Regions from separate parts of the Nostoc sp. UIC 10890 genome, predicted to be linked through region 2. Evidence: riboswitches for the same ligand, from Rfam matches in the RefSeq annotation. Region 2 holds a riboswitch; the other holds the start of a gene.

Region 1 (7,457 bases), 830 kb from region 2:
TTTAGATGGAGTTAATCTGACAATTGGTGAAGATGAATATATTTCTGTAATTGGTCACTCAGGTTGTGGTAAATCAACTCTACTAAAGATAGTAGCTGGTTTAGAAAAAGCAACTTCCGGCTCAGTCCGGCTAGACGGAAAAGAAATTCGTCAGCCAGGAGCCGAGCGGATGATGGTATTTCAGAACTATTCTTTGTTACCTTGGTTAACAGTACGAGAAAATATCCGTTTAGCTGTGGATGAAGTGCTAAAAAATGCTAATCGGGCTGAGAAAATTAGCATTGTAAATCAGCACTTGGCAATGGTAAACTTGACGGCGGCGGCTGACAAATATCCTGATGAAATCTCTGGAGGTATGAAACAACGAGTAGGTATTGCCAGAGCCTTAGCAATTCGTCCTAAAATGTTGCTGATGGATGAACCTTTTGGGGCATTAGATGCGCTAACTCGTGGCAAATTGCAGCGGCAGGTATTGGATATTTGGGAAAATAATCGTCAAGCAGTGATGATGATTACCCACGATGTAGACGAAGCAATTTATATGTCCGATCGCATCGTCTTAATGACCAATGGCCCAGCTGCTAATATCGGGGAGATTTTAGAAGTTCCTTTTGAGCATCCACGCGATCGCGCCGCTATGCGAAACTCAAAAGAATATTTTGAACTCCGCAACCACGCCCTAAATTTCCTTGATCGATATTTTGCCCAAGACGAGTAAATTAGATTATCATTTTTTTTAGTGGGTAGCCTAATTCAAATTCATGAAAGCTGGATTTGGAACGGAGGAACCAATGTTTGGGGCTAATCTTGCAGAGAGCGGCAATTTAAGAGTCAGAAGTTTTAACTCAAGACTCAGCACTCACCACGGGCTAAACGCCCCGCTTGCGCTAACAGCACTCCTAAGAGAGAGACACCTTCCAGTCTTAGCCCGTCAGCTAACTCCGTAGGCAATGGAAGGAACCCCCAAGAGTTTGGCTGTAATACAGTTATTATTGGGGTTTCCTTGACTGATTTAAGATTTGAGATTTTGGTTATCGTTACTCAATCTAAAATCCAAAATCCAAAATCCAAAATTTGTCCCCCTGCTTCTCATTACTAATTCATTTCATTGGGAGAAGTAAAGCTGTGCAAATCAAGCCAATGTTAGCACGTCTGCAAAGTGCCACAGGTCGAGATGACTTAATTGAACAAATGGTACTGCTGCCAGAACCAAAAAAACCTTTTTATAACAAACCTCAAAAATCAAAAGCAGTTAATTTAATTGTTGCTTATGACGGATCTCCCAAAAGTCATACGGCATTAGATATTGCCTTTTGGATTGCCCATCAAACCCGTTTAGCTACTAATGCAGAAGTTACAGTTCAAGCTGTTTATGTATTAGAAGATAATCAAAGCAGCCAGGCTCCAAATATCTTGAGTTTTCCACAACAACAGCCTTCATTAGAATGTCAGGTTAGTGAAGTATCAAAGTCTGTCACACTAGTATTAACTCAACCAAAATTGCAGACAGTAGTAACTCCCCTACAACAAGCAGATATAATTCTCTGGCAAGCTCGAAGTCTGGCTGAAGAATGGCAGGGTTCCTTCAAATCTCATTTGCGCTTTGGCTGCATTTCTACAGAACTTGCCAAAGTTGTTGAATCAGAAAATGCCGATATTCTGTTTTTAGGTTGCAACTCTGTGAATCATCCGATGATTGAGGCACTAGGCTCTAATTTTCCCTGCGCCGTTTTGGGTATTCCCAGTTGTATTGATGAATAATCGCTATTGCAAATTGCAGTAATTTTTATCCAATTTTAATCACAGATAAGTCACCTATAAATAGGTGGCTTTTTTCGCTACTATTCAACCAATAAAACTTCGGGAGGTTAGGGTGTGGAAAACTGGCAAGCAATCCTTAGTGTGATTACGTTTATAAGCGTCATTGTTTTAGTAATGACGGAATGGGTACATCTCACTATTGCGGCATTATTGGGAGCATTATTATTAGTTTTTAGCAACGTCATGACTTTGCAAGAAGCTGTTGGTTACATCGGCAAAAGTCATGGAACACTCGGTTTATTTTTTGGAGTTATGGTGTTAGTGCGGGCTTTTGAGCCTACGAAGATATTTGATTATTTAGCCACTCAAATAGTACTTCTAGCTAAAGGACAAGGCAAACGTCTATTACTTGGTATTGTGGCTATAGTGACACCCATTTGTGCAGTCTTACCAAATGCCACAACAGTAATGTTGCTAGCACCTTTAATTCCACCAATGGCGGAAGAAATTGGGATAAATTTCGTACCATTGTTGATTTTAATGGTGTTTGTTGCTAATAGTGCCGGACTGCTGACTTTAGTTGGAGATCCTGCTACATTTATTGTCGGTGATGCTGTGAATATAAGCTTTACAGATTATTTATTGAAATTGAGTTTAGGAGGAGTGATTGCCATTGTCATAGTGATTGCAACACTGCCATTTTTATTCCGTAAAATTTGGAATACACAGTTAGATAATCTTGAAGAACTACCACACCCACAAATAAATCATCCACGTGCTTTAAGCCTGGGTGCAATTATTGTATTTTTCGTCCTGCTATTTTTTGTCATTGGAGAATCTCTACCAGTTCCGATTTCACCTGCTGCCGCAGCTTTGTTAGGAGCAGCCTTAGCTTTGCTTTTATCTCATCATAGCAAAATCGATTCAGTTAACAACATTTTGCGGGATGTAGACTGGAGTACATTAATATTTTTTATGAGTATTTTTGTGTTAATTGGAGGACTAGAAAAAACAGGTGTAATCAATGGCTTATCAGGAATATTGGCAGTAATTTTAGGAAAAAATATTATCCTGGGTTCTCTATTTTTATTATTTTTTGTGGGTATATTATCCAGCGTAGTGCCCAATATTCCTTTAGTGGTGGGGATGGTTCCCTTACTTAAACAATATATTGTGACTGTTGGATTAGCACCCGCAGAAGTTTTAGCACAAGATTTTCAAGGACAGTTTCCGCCAGAAGTATTACCTCTGTTTTATGCCATGATGTTTGGTGCAACTTTAGGAGGTAATGGTACACTTGTAGGTGCATCATCTAATATCGTAGCCGCTGGCATTTCTGAGCAGCATGGACGCCGCATCTCGTTTAAAACTTTTCTCCACTACGGTATTCCAGTGATGCTATTACAACTAGTAGCTTCAGCTTTATATGTGTTGGTTCGGTTTTTACTTTAGGTAAGGATAGTGCTAAGTAAGTCGGCGTAAATATTTGATTTTTGAAAATATACGTAGCGGCGTGGCAAGACTAAAATGTTGCAATAAATTTTTCTTGTAGTGTGGGCATCTTGCCCGCACAGACGGGCGAGACGCCCATTCCACAAAAGTCAAGCTAATGCAGTATCTTAAGCTTGACACGCTACTACAAATGCCTAATTTTGTTCAAAAATCAAATCGGATTCCTATAGGTTCTTAATCAGTCAGAATGGCTGTGGCAGACTATTAGTAACCGATTATGTGTAATACGTCGCGCAGAACGCTAAAACCAGCTAAATCCCAAAGTAAATAGGCAAGAAAACCAATAGCTGCTAATCGACCATTCCAGATTTCGGCTTGAGGAGTCCAGCCAAATAAAAATGCGTTGCGATCTATACCGTTATAAGCTTTAGCAACAGTTGATAAATCAGTGGAAGGACGTGTTTCCATTTTTTTTGTACTCAAGATGTGTTTGTTAACTTTAATGTAGCTATGTATAACTAAACTGCTTTATGCCTATAGGAACAAACTATAGGCACTTCTTGCGGACGATAATCAACAACATATTGGTATGGACAAATCCACCTTGAGAGGGTGACAACAAATAACTATGTAAACAAATACGAAATATTGTAAAGCTTTTAATTCATGTACAATCAATCGCTATAAACAAGTAATTAAAAATTATAAATTAGCGATATATACATAATCTTATCTGCCAATTAGATGAAGTTTTTTGTCAAGAGATAAGAAAAGTTATATCTTGCGCTGGATGAGGGTTTCAGCCTTTGGATGGATGCTTTAAACAGCTAAATTCTACGATTCTGATCTAAAGAGTTAGGTATTGCCATAGGTACAAACATAAATACTAAGAGTTGCTTCTCAAGAAAATCTTAATTCCCCAAATTTAAACCTTAGAAGAAGGAAATACAATGTTCCAAAGTACGGAAATCATGCTGGGACTCTACAAACCACTATTGTGGCTAGCACAGATTCCAGCAGAATCCTCAAACGTCACACCAGCACAGGCATCGGCTCTTGTTTCCGGGCCGCGCTTTTTTGTGGCTTTAATCTCCGGCGTGATTCTAGCCTTTGCTTTCCAATTAGTTCTAACTAATCTCTCCCTTGCAGCCGGTATTTCCTACCTGGGGCACTCATCTGACTCGGATTCAGATGATGGGGAAGTGGGAAGTTTGGGTGGCAGCATTCGCAAAATCGGCACAGCAGTGGGGATTTGGACATTAATCACTGTGACGATCGCCTTATTAATCGCTTCTTTCCTCGCAGTAAAATTGAGCCTGGTAATCTTAGATCCAGGATTGGGAGCGATTCTCGGTTTGGTGATTTGGGGTGCTTACTTTTTAATTCTCGTTTGGGTAAGTTCCACCACAGTAGGCTCCTTAATTGGCTCAGTCGTCAATACCGCAACTTCCGGCTTTCAGGCGATTATGGGGACTGCTACCGCCGCACTGGGTGCTAAAGCTGTGAATAACCAAGTGGTAGCGACAGCTGAAGCCGCCGCCGCCGCTGTCCGTCGAGAATTAGGAAGCGGCATCGACCCCGTGAGTATCCGGGAAAACATTGAAGATTACTTAGAAAAGATCCGTCCTCCAGAAATCGATGTGTCAAAGATTCGGAGTGATTTTGAAAATTTACTCAACGATCCGCAGTTAAAAGCGATCGCAGGGACTCCAGATATCCGCAACATCGACCGCCAAAAGTTCATCGAATTAGTCAGCAGCCGCACCGACCTTTCCAAAAAAGATGTTAGCCGCATTGCTGATACATTGTATAAAGTTTGGCAGCAAGTGGTAAGTCAGCAACCACCCACCGAAGACCGTTTAGGTGAGTTGATCGATTATCTGAAATCACTTCCACCAGGACAAAGCAAAACAGATGAACTCAACGCCAAGCTGGATCGGTTAGTCGCAGAAACTCGTGGCTCGAAAGGATCTGACCAAAAGGCAGCTACGGGGCCAATTCAAAGTACACTCCAGCAAGGACTATCTGCCTTAACCGGAGTGGTATTGGGAAGAACAGATTTGTCTGATTTGGATGTGGAAAAAATCTTGCGTAGCCTCACCACTGCCAAAGATAAAGTCACCCAAGAAGCAGATAAGCTAGGGTTGCCAACACCATCGCAACCTTATAGTCCGATTCGGGCTGATGTCGAAAATTACCTCTACAACACTTATGCTTGGCAACTGAGTCCAGAAAAAATCACCCAGGAATTTCATGATGTCATCTACGACCCAGCAGCTGACCCTGGAATCGTCCGCAGGGAACTAGAACGACTATCTCGTAATGATTTCGTCAAAATCCTCCAACAGCGGGGATTGCTCACCCAAGGACAAATTCAGCGCATTGCCGATCGGCTAGAAACTGTCCGCCAAGAAGTGCTAGTGACAGTGAGAGCGATCGAAGAAAGAGAGATAGTCCAAGACTTGCAACGCGCAGTGGAAAGTTATCTGCTGGTTACTCCAAAAGCAGATTTTACACCCGAAGGCATTGAGCAGAATTTCAAACCACTGTTGCAAGACCCAGAGGCAGATTATGAAACTCTGACATTGCGATTGGCGCAGGTTGAAAGGCAGGAAATTCGGGAGATATTGCTGCAACGTAATGATGTCCAGCTATATGAAGTAGACACCATTCTGGATGAGTTGGAAAAACAACGCGATCGCGTCTTGGTAGAATCCAAAGGACTAGCTGAACAGGCACAATATCAAGCAGAAACCCTGTGGCTGAATGTAGAATCATATCTGCGTAACACCGGAAAATCAGAACTGAATCCTGATGCCATCCGCGCCGACTTCAAAAAGTTACTGGAAGATCCTCAAGGTGGAATCACCTCAATTCGGGCACGTTTGTCTCGCTTTGACCGCGATACTTTGGTGCAATTGTTGAATCAGCGGGAAGATTTGAGTGAAGATCAAATTAATCAAATCATCAATGCTGCTGAGGAATCATGGCATAGTATTCGCCACACACCCCAAGTTTTAGCAGATAAGGCGAAAGAGCAATACGACTCTGTTACCACCACGATCGCAGATTATCTCCGGAATACTGGGAAACAAGAACTGAATCCAGAGGGTATTCAGCGAGATTTGACCAGATTGTTTGAAAATCCCAAAGAGGGAACCGTAGCACTACGCCGTCGGTTGTCGCAGGTAGACCGGGATACACTGGTGAAGTTGCTCAGTCAACGTCAAGATTTGAGTGAAGAACAAGTCAATGAAATCATTGATTCCACCCAAACTTCAATTCGCAACTTTGTACGTGCGCCTCGTCGCCTTGCTAGCCGCACACAGCAAAGAGTGGAAACATTCAAAGGTTATGTGGAAGAGTATCTGCGCCAAACAGGCAAAGAAGAACTCAATCCTGAAGGCATCAAACGCGACTTGCAATTATTGTTGCATGATCCACGAGTCGGCGTGGAAAGTTTTAGCGATCGCCTTTCCCATTTTGACCGTTCTACCATCATCGCCCTGCTGAAAATTCGGGAAGATATTTCTGATGAAGAAGCGGCGCGGATTGCCGACAACATTGTATCCGTGAGGGATCAATTTGTAGAACAAGTGCGGAATATTCAACGAGGCATTCAAGATGCAATTGATGGAGTTTTTGCCCGGATTCGTAACTACCTCAACTCCTTGGATCGCCCGGAACTTAACTATGACAGTATCAAGCAGGATGTCCGCACATTCTTTGATGATCCCCAGGCGGGGTTTGATGCCCTGCGCGATCGCCTGTCCTCTTTTGACCGTGATACCCTAGTGGCAATTATGAGTTCTCGTGAGGACATCTCCGAGGAAGATGCCAACCGGATCATCGACCAAATTGAACGGGCCCGCAACACAGTATTACAACGTGCAGAACGCATACAGCACGAAGCCCAACGCCGCCTAGAACAGGTAAAGCATCAAGCACAGCGGCAAGCAGAAGAAACCCGCAAAGCCGCAGCTACAGCAGCTTGGTGGCTGTTTGCCACAGCACTCGTCTCCGCGATTTTCTCTGCATTAGGAGGAGCGATCGCTGTAATTGCGCTGTAGTTTAACAAGTTGTCTCCGCTAACTTTTAAGCCTCCCCGTATGGGAGGCTTTTTTGTATTTAGGACTTACGCTGTAGGGGTAATTCATGAACATTGGTTTCAAGTTAAGCTTAAACGCTTATCCCACATACGTTTTACCCCCCTTAATCCCCCCTTGTAAAGGGGGGAAACAAGA
Region 2 (7,457 bases):
GCGCGATAAAATCACTTTGAGGATATTACCGCGCTCAAAACTGTAAAATTAAGCTGCAATCCGGGGTCGGTTATTGGGTGCAGTTGGAGCCAGCAAACGACTGTATAGCTGAGTCAGTCGGAATGCCACACTATACCAACTAAAAGCAATTTCTGTCCGTTGCCTTGCTGCTTCACCTAACTGGTCTCGCCAAGCTGGGTTGATCAGAATGCGGTCTATGGCAGCAGCAAAAGCCACTTCATCTTTGGCGGGCGCTAGTAACCCTGTGACCTCTGGTACAACAGTAAACTGCAACCCACCGACATTACTAGCTACGACTGGAGTTTTACTCGCCATCGCCTCAATGGCAACTAAACCAAAAGGTTCGTAGTGACTGGGAACTACGCAGACATCAGCAGCAGCGTAGTAGAAGGGGAGGACAGTTTCATCTAGGCGACCGGTAAAGGTTGTACAATCTTCTAATCCGAGTTCATTGACAATTCTGGCGATGCGATCGCGTTCAATTCCATCACTCTGACCTGGACGACTACCACCCCCAATCACTAGTTGGAGGTTAGCCTCACCCCTTAAACTCGACTTGCCAATGGCTCGTACTAAAGTTTCAATACCTTTGCGTCGGTCAAAGCGACCAACATAGAGAACCATCTTGGCATCTGGTGCAATTCCCAACTTTTCCCGTGCAGCAGACCGCGGAATTTCCCCAAATTTGTCAGTATCAGTACCACAGGGAATCATTTCAATGTTCCCTTTGCTGGAAACGAGTATCCGCATGTGTTTCTGTTCTTGTGGACTGGTCGCAACCACGCAGTCTACAGTTTCTAGACAGGCTTTTTCTATAGCTAGTCGCTGGGCTGCAATTACGGGAACATCGCCAATACTTCTGTATTTAACCGCTCCTAAAGAGTGGTAAGTATGCACCTGAATCAGTGGTTGTTGCTTTTTCAATTCCATGCCAACCCAAGAAGACAACCAGTAATTGGTATGGATTAGGGAGTAATGGAACCCTTGGCGTCGCTGGAATCGCTGGAATTCTTCGATAAATTCAGGTAAATGGTTAAACAAGTTATCTCGCCCAATAAACTCAGCTGGGCCAGCGTTTAATCGAATAGTACGACAATTCAGACTATGTTGAGCGATCGCAGCTTGGTCAGGACTACTACGACGAGTGAACATATCCACTTGCCAACCTTGCTGTGCTAGGGCATAACCTACTTGACGCACATAGACATTTTGACCCCCAGCTTCTTCTTGACCGATTTCAACAGCCGGGTCACCATCGACAGAAATTAGAGCAATGCGATGTTTCTTATTCTGGAACATAGCTGATTTTCACCTCAAGGCAAATAATCCTACCTCAGACGCCAGAAATCAAGATATTATTATCCTCTCTCAAGGCCGAGGGCAGGCACAACGAACCACAAAGTTACCAGCCAAAGGACACTGACGAGAACAAGGCATTACTTGTAAGAATGCTTCTCGTTCAGTCTCTTCTCAATGCCGACGAAGTTAGCTGACGGGCTAGGACTGAGAGATGTCCTTCTTGAAAAAGTTATAAGTTCTGAGTTATGAATTATGAGTTATCTATTTAGTAACTTTTAACTCCTCACTCTTAACTCCTCACTCTTAACTCTAACTTTCTTCAAAATACGCCCCAAACTTGGTTCCTCCGCTCCGGTTTACCCTTACTCACAAAACTTTTCAGGGAATATAGTGGATTAGGCAGACTGATTTATTTTTCTTCACAGTTTATAACGTGTCATCATCAACTATGTCAACAGTATGAACAAAAAAAGTGTGCTGGGGGTCACTTTAAAGCTTGTTGTGCCTAGCGTTGGAGAATCAGAGTATAGAGGAAACTTGGAGTTTTTAAGATGCTATCAACGAGAAGCTTACTGATATTCACTGCTACATTTTATTGATTTTTTGGGAATGAAATAGTCTTGAGAATTTTAGTGCAAAAAAATCTGTGAGAGGATATTTGGAAAGTCAACAAATATACTCGAAACCTCTTTCCTGCAAAGAAAGAGGTTTGGAAACCCCCATTTCCTCATAGGGAAGGAGAACTTAAGTCTCCCCACATTAAATGATCTCATCAATTATATGTCTCTTCTTACACCTGTTTAACAACTCGTATTTTCTCCTGGTCTTGTTCAAAAATCAGGAGTCTTATAGAAAGTTAGACATGGTTTATTACGGTATGAATTAAGCTAACAAAGGGATAGAATGGTATTTAAATCTGCATAAGGTAAAAATCTACTCTTCCTGTTTTCCTAGATATACTTCAATAACACGAGAGTCATTTTGAACTTCTTCAAAATTCCCTTCGCACAGCACCGAACCTTCATGTAAAACCGTTACTTTCTTGGCAATTTGGCGCACAAATTCCATGTCATGTTCAATTACTAAAATTGAATGACTTTGCGCTAATGCTAAAAGTAATTCACCAATGTTATAAGTTTCTTCATCTGTTAAACCCGCAACAGGTTCATCAACGAGTAATAAGTCTGGTGACTGTGCCACTAACATTCCAATTTCTAACCGTTGCTTTTCACCGTGAGAAAGTAAACCTGCTCTAATATCTGCTTTTGGCGTTAAACCGATGGTTTCTAACAATCCTTTAATATTATTCTTTTCAACAGCATTAGAATGTTCAAACAAAGTAGAAAAGACATTTTTCTTCTTGTTAATAGTAATTTCTAGATTTTCGCGGGGCGTTAAATTCAGGTAAATTCGGGGTGTTTGGAACTTGCGCCCAATTCCCAATCGTGCAATTCGATATTCAGGTAAAGAACGTAGGTTTCTTCCTTTGAATAAAACTCGTCCTACGGTTGGTTGCACTTTCCCGGTAATCACATCCAGAAACGTTGTCTTTCCCGCTCCATTTGGGCCAATTACTACCCGTAATTCACCTACATCCATGCTAAAGTTAAGCTGGTTTAGCGCCCTAAATCCGTCAAAATTAACAGTTACATTTTCAGTTTCCAATATTTTCGCGTTCATGTTGCACTTCCGGGTCTTCTTCCAAGGTGGGATATGTAGCAATTTCTTGACGGCGGTTGAAAAAGGAAATATTCTGACTACGCAACCATCCCACTATGCCATCAGGAAGGACTGTGACGACTATCAAAAATAGTGCGCCTTGGAAAAATAGCCAGATTTCGGCAAATTGTTCGCTTAAAAAAGTGCGGGCATAATTTACTAATAAAGTTCCGACAATCGCGCCAATTAAAGTAGCGCGTCCGCCTACAGCTACCCAAATCACCATTTCAATCGAAAAGGCAATATCCATTGCTCTGGGTGATACAGAACCACTTTGAATGGTGTAAAATGCTCCTGCTATCCCTGCGATCGCACCGGAAACTGCAAACACCAACACCTTAAAATCTGTAGGGTCGTAGCCAGAAAATCTTACCCGACTTTCATCATCACGAATCGCTATCAACAACCTCCCAAAGCGTCCGCTTGTCAACCAGCGACAAACGCCGTAGGTGGCTGCGAGAAACACTACCGTCAGCGTGTAGAAAATCAATTGCGTCTTGGCATCGCTGACCGTTGCCCCAAAGAAAGTTGTAAAATCTATCAGTCCGTTCGTACCGTTGAAAAATTGTTGTTGACCGTTAAAGAAGTTGAAAAATACAATAGTTCCGGCTTGGGTCAAAATAGAAAAATAAACTCCCTTGAGACGATTCCGAAATACTAAATATCCTAATATTCCCGCCAATAACCCTGGAATTAGTACCACAGCAGCTATTGTCAAAGGAAAGGAATAAAAAGGTTGCCAAAACGCAGGAAGTTCCGTAACCCCATAAAGTCCCATGAAATCAGGTAATTCTCCAGTCGGGATTTGCAGTTTCAGGTACATTGCGATCGCATATCCACCCAAACCAAAGAAAATACCATGTCCCAAACTTAGTAAACCAGTATAACCCCAAATCAGATCGATACCCAAAGCCACGATCGCCAGCGACAAAAATCGCCCCAACAAATTTAGGCGAAACTCCGAAAGCACCAGTGGCATGATAATTATAAGGAAGAGTGCGATCGCAATCACTACCCCAACCTCAATTAAAATTAACCTTCCCCCCTTCTTTATCATTCTCTGTATCCTCTGCATCTCTGCGGTTTAAACATCAACAGTACGTCCCTTCTGTGGAAAAATCCCCCCAGGCTTCCACTGTAAAAACACAATAATCAGCGCAAATACCATCACCTTGGCCATACTCGTCGTGGCAAAAAAAGTAAAGAAATCAGCTAAAGGTTTAACAGGAGTCAACAACAAAGCCAAAGTCCCAGAACCAATTAAAAAATTAGCCGTACCAATACCCAAAGCAGCCAAAATAGTACCGGCTAAATTGCCCACACCCCCAACGACAACAACCATAAAAGTATCAATAATATAGTTTTGTCCCGTATTTGGCCCTACAGAACCAAGCAAACTAATCGCACATCCCGCCACACCAGCTAAACCAGAACCCAGTGCAAAAGTAATCGCATCAACCTTTTGAGTTGGGATACCCAAACAAGCACTCATACTCCGGTTTTGCGTCACAGCCCGAATTCTTAAACCCCAGCTAGAACGTTGTAAAAATAAGTAAATTCCTGATACACAGATTATTGTTAAAGCAATAATAAATAATCTGGCAAAGGGTAATTGGACACCACCTAAAGATACTCCTGCTTGTAACCAAGTCGGTGCTGTAACATCCACATTTTGAGCGCCAAACCAAGGTTGAGTTACTGCTAACTGATAAGTTTGACTCAATAAATTGCCTGTTGTGATTGTCACCCCCAGCGATAATAAAAATATCACCGCCACAATCCAGTTACGAACTCTTCCCAAATCTGTGCGGGAATTTAAAATCCATAAACCTCCAAAAAACAACAGAGAAAATATGGCGATACCAATTATTAATACCCAATTCACACTGCGGACAAACTGCTGAAAAATCAAACTTACTCCCCAAGTTGCCAATAGAGTTTCTAACGGGCGTCCATAGAGATAACGAATCACGCCTTTTTCTAGAATTAATCCCACGGTAGCCGTGAAAAGAAAAGCGATAATCAAAGCCAAAAATATATAAACTTCAAACCATACTCCGCCCAATTGCTTACATACATTTTGTACAACATAAGTTGTATAAGCACCGAACATCATCAATTCACCATGCGCCATATTAATGACGCCCATCAATCCAAATATAATGGCTAGTCCCAACGCGGCAATCAATAATACAGCGCCAATACTAATGCCATTAAATACAGCTTCTAAAAATCCTGCTAACACTTATTTCTCCATAACAGCTATCAGCGATTAGTTAGTGTCTCGTGTGCCTCGTTGCCTCGTTCCCAGTCTCAGACTGGGAATGCCTATTAGGAGGCTCCGCCTCCTATAGAAGCGGAAGAACCTGGAAACGAGAAAAAATTTTACTAATTCGTAATTTGTAATTAATTACGAATTACGAATTACGAATTATTTAGGCTTTCTTGAACTTACCACCCTTAGCCGGGTCAGTCCAATCGCAAGCAAATCCTTTAGTTTCTTTTACAAATTGATTCCAAGGAACTGGCTCAACTGGTGTTGGAGTAGCATAGACAATATCAAACAATCCATCTTGTCTAACTTGACCAATCCGCACAATTTTAGATATGTGATGATTGGCATCCATTGTCACTTTACCTTCAGGCGCATCTAGAGTTTGACCATAAGCCGCCGCCCGCACTTTCTCTAAATCAGTAGTCCCAGCTTTTTGTACTGCTTGCTTCCACAAATAAACTGCAATATATGCTGCTTCCATTGGGTCATTTGTCACCCGATTTTCACCGTACTCTTTCTTGAAAGCTGCCACAAACTTTTTATTTGCAGGTGTATCTACTGTTTGAAAATAGTTCCAAGCTGCATAGTGACCTTGGAGATACTCTACACCAATTGCTTTAACTTCTTCTTCAGCAATACTTACAGACATAGAGGGATATTTATCTGGTGTCAATCCAGCCCCTTTCAATTGTTTGAAGAAAGCAACATTACTATCACCATTCAAAGTGTTATAAATTACGCCGCCATTGGGCAAATTTTGTTTGATTTTAGTGATAATTGGTGTAACTTCTGTGTTACCAAGAGGTAAATAATCTTCACCAACTGTTTTTCCGCCTAAAGCTTCTAGTTGAGCTTTAATGATGGTATTAGCTGTCCGGGGAAAAACGTAGTCAGAGCCAACTAAAAAGAATTCCTTGCCCTTATTTTTTAACAACCAATCAACAGATGGTTCGATTTGTTGATTTGGCGCAGCGCCAGTGTAGAAAATGTTTTTAGAACACTCTTGACCTTCATATTGCACAGGATACCAGAGCATGTGATTTTTGCTCTCGAATACTGGCTTTACGTTCTTGCGGCTAGCAGAAGTCCAACAACCAAAAACTACAGCAACTTTATCTTGATCGATTAGCTTGGTTGCCTTTTCTCTAAAAGTATCCCAGTTAGAAGCACCATCTTCAGTAATTGCTTCAATTTGTTTACCTAAGACACCACCAGCAGCGTTAATTTCTTTGATTGCTAATTTTTCAGCATCGACAACGCTTTTTTCACTAATAGACATGGTACCACTCAAAGAGTGCAAAATACCTATCTTGATGGTGTCACCAGCAGTCGCCGCCGCTGGTGAAGCAGCAGGAGGCGCGGCTGGAGTCTCTGTTGCAGTTGGAGAATTATTCGCGCAAGCTTTCAAAAAAAAGCTGCTTCCAAAAGTTGCAGAACCGTAGATTAAAAACTTGCGTCGGTTAAATTGTCTTCTCATATCTTTATGAATTTTCCTCTTGATGAATCAGCCAACTTATAGAAAGCTGACAATATCAATCTTCAAAGTGTGATATTAGTGCGATAGTTTACTAGTAAAAAGTGACGTGTTATACAAAAAAGTTCATTTTTGTAATAAAAAACAAACTTTTTAATATTAAGCTTTGTTAACTTCATAAATATTTTCATATCTATGCAATTATGTTGTGGAGGAAGAAAAATCTTTCTCTTCCACGAATGTCTGAGATTCTAGACAGTCTTTGAAGACGCGATTTATCGCGTCTCTACATCAGGGTTTTGTTGCTCTATCTGAACTGTATTGAGTTGAAAACATCTGTCTTTTTTCAAAATGCTAGTCGCTACTGAACAGATAGCTGCTTGACACAGCAATATCAGTAATATTTTGTGTTTTTCACTGCGGGGCTTTTAGATTAGCATTTTTGTAATTATTTCATCTTCGTTGCCAGTTGCAAAATTAGCAAAGCGTTTTGCCAAAGGTGGTATAAGTACTAGGGGATTGCTAAACCCAGAAAAAACATGAACGCTTTCAAATCCTGGGATAGCACCAATTAAGGGTAGTTGATTGCCACTAAATGCCACTAAGCAATGATACCAAGTTCCTGGTAAATTCTCCAATGTTGGTAAAATTTGACCAACACTTCTTCGC

The links. A riboswitch is a leader RNA that binds a small molecule or an ion and turns the genes downstream of it on or off. The one in region 2 is predicted to bind cyclic di-AMP.
Region 1: another riboswitch for cyclic di-AMP. It lies ahead of ACWATR_RS05545 (universal stress protein); the one in region 2 lies ahead of ACWATR_RS02355 (glycosyltransferase).

Annotation. Positions count from the first base shown of each region.
Region 1 covers NZ_JBSGKF010000001.1:1,391,819-1,399,275, forward strand. Annotated here, with positions in the region: gene ACWATR_RS05540 (ABC transporter ATP-binding protein) at 1-718, shown strand, start outside; cyclic di-AMP (ydaO/yuaA leader) riboswitch at 736-965, shown strand; gene ACWATR_RS05545 (universal stress protein) at 1,141-1,761, shown strand; gene ACWATR_RS05550 (SLC13 family permease) at 1,876-3,213, shown strand; gene ACWATR_RS05555 (high light inducible protein) at 3,478-3,681, opposite strand; gene ACWATR_RS05560 (MFS transporter) at 4,164-7,283, shown strand.
Region 2 covers NZ_JBSGKF010000001.1:556,834-564,290, forward strand. Annotated here, with positions in the region: gene ACWATR_RS02355 (glycosyltransferase) at 49-1,320, opposite strand; cyclic di-AMP (ydaO/yuaA leader) riboswitch at 1,481-1,729, opposite strand; gene urtD (urea ABC transporter ATP-binding protein UrtD) at 2,254-3,000, opposite strand; gene urtC (urea ABC transporter permease subunit UrtC) at 2,975-4,096, opposite strand; gene urtB (urea ABC transporter permease subunit UrtB) at 4,124-5,284, opposite strand; gene urtA (urea ABC transporter substrate-binding protein) at 5,475-6,791, opposite strand; gene ACWATR_RS02380 (NAD(P)/FAD-dependent oxidoreductase) at 7,217-7,457, opposite strand, start outside.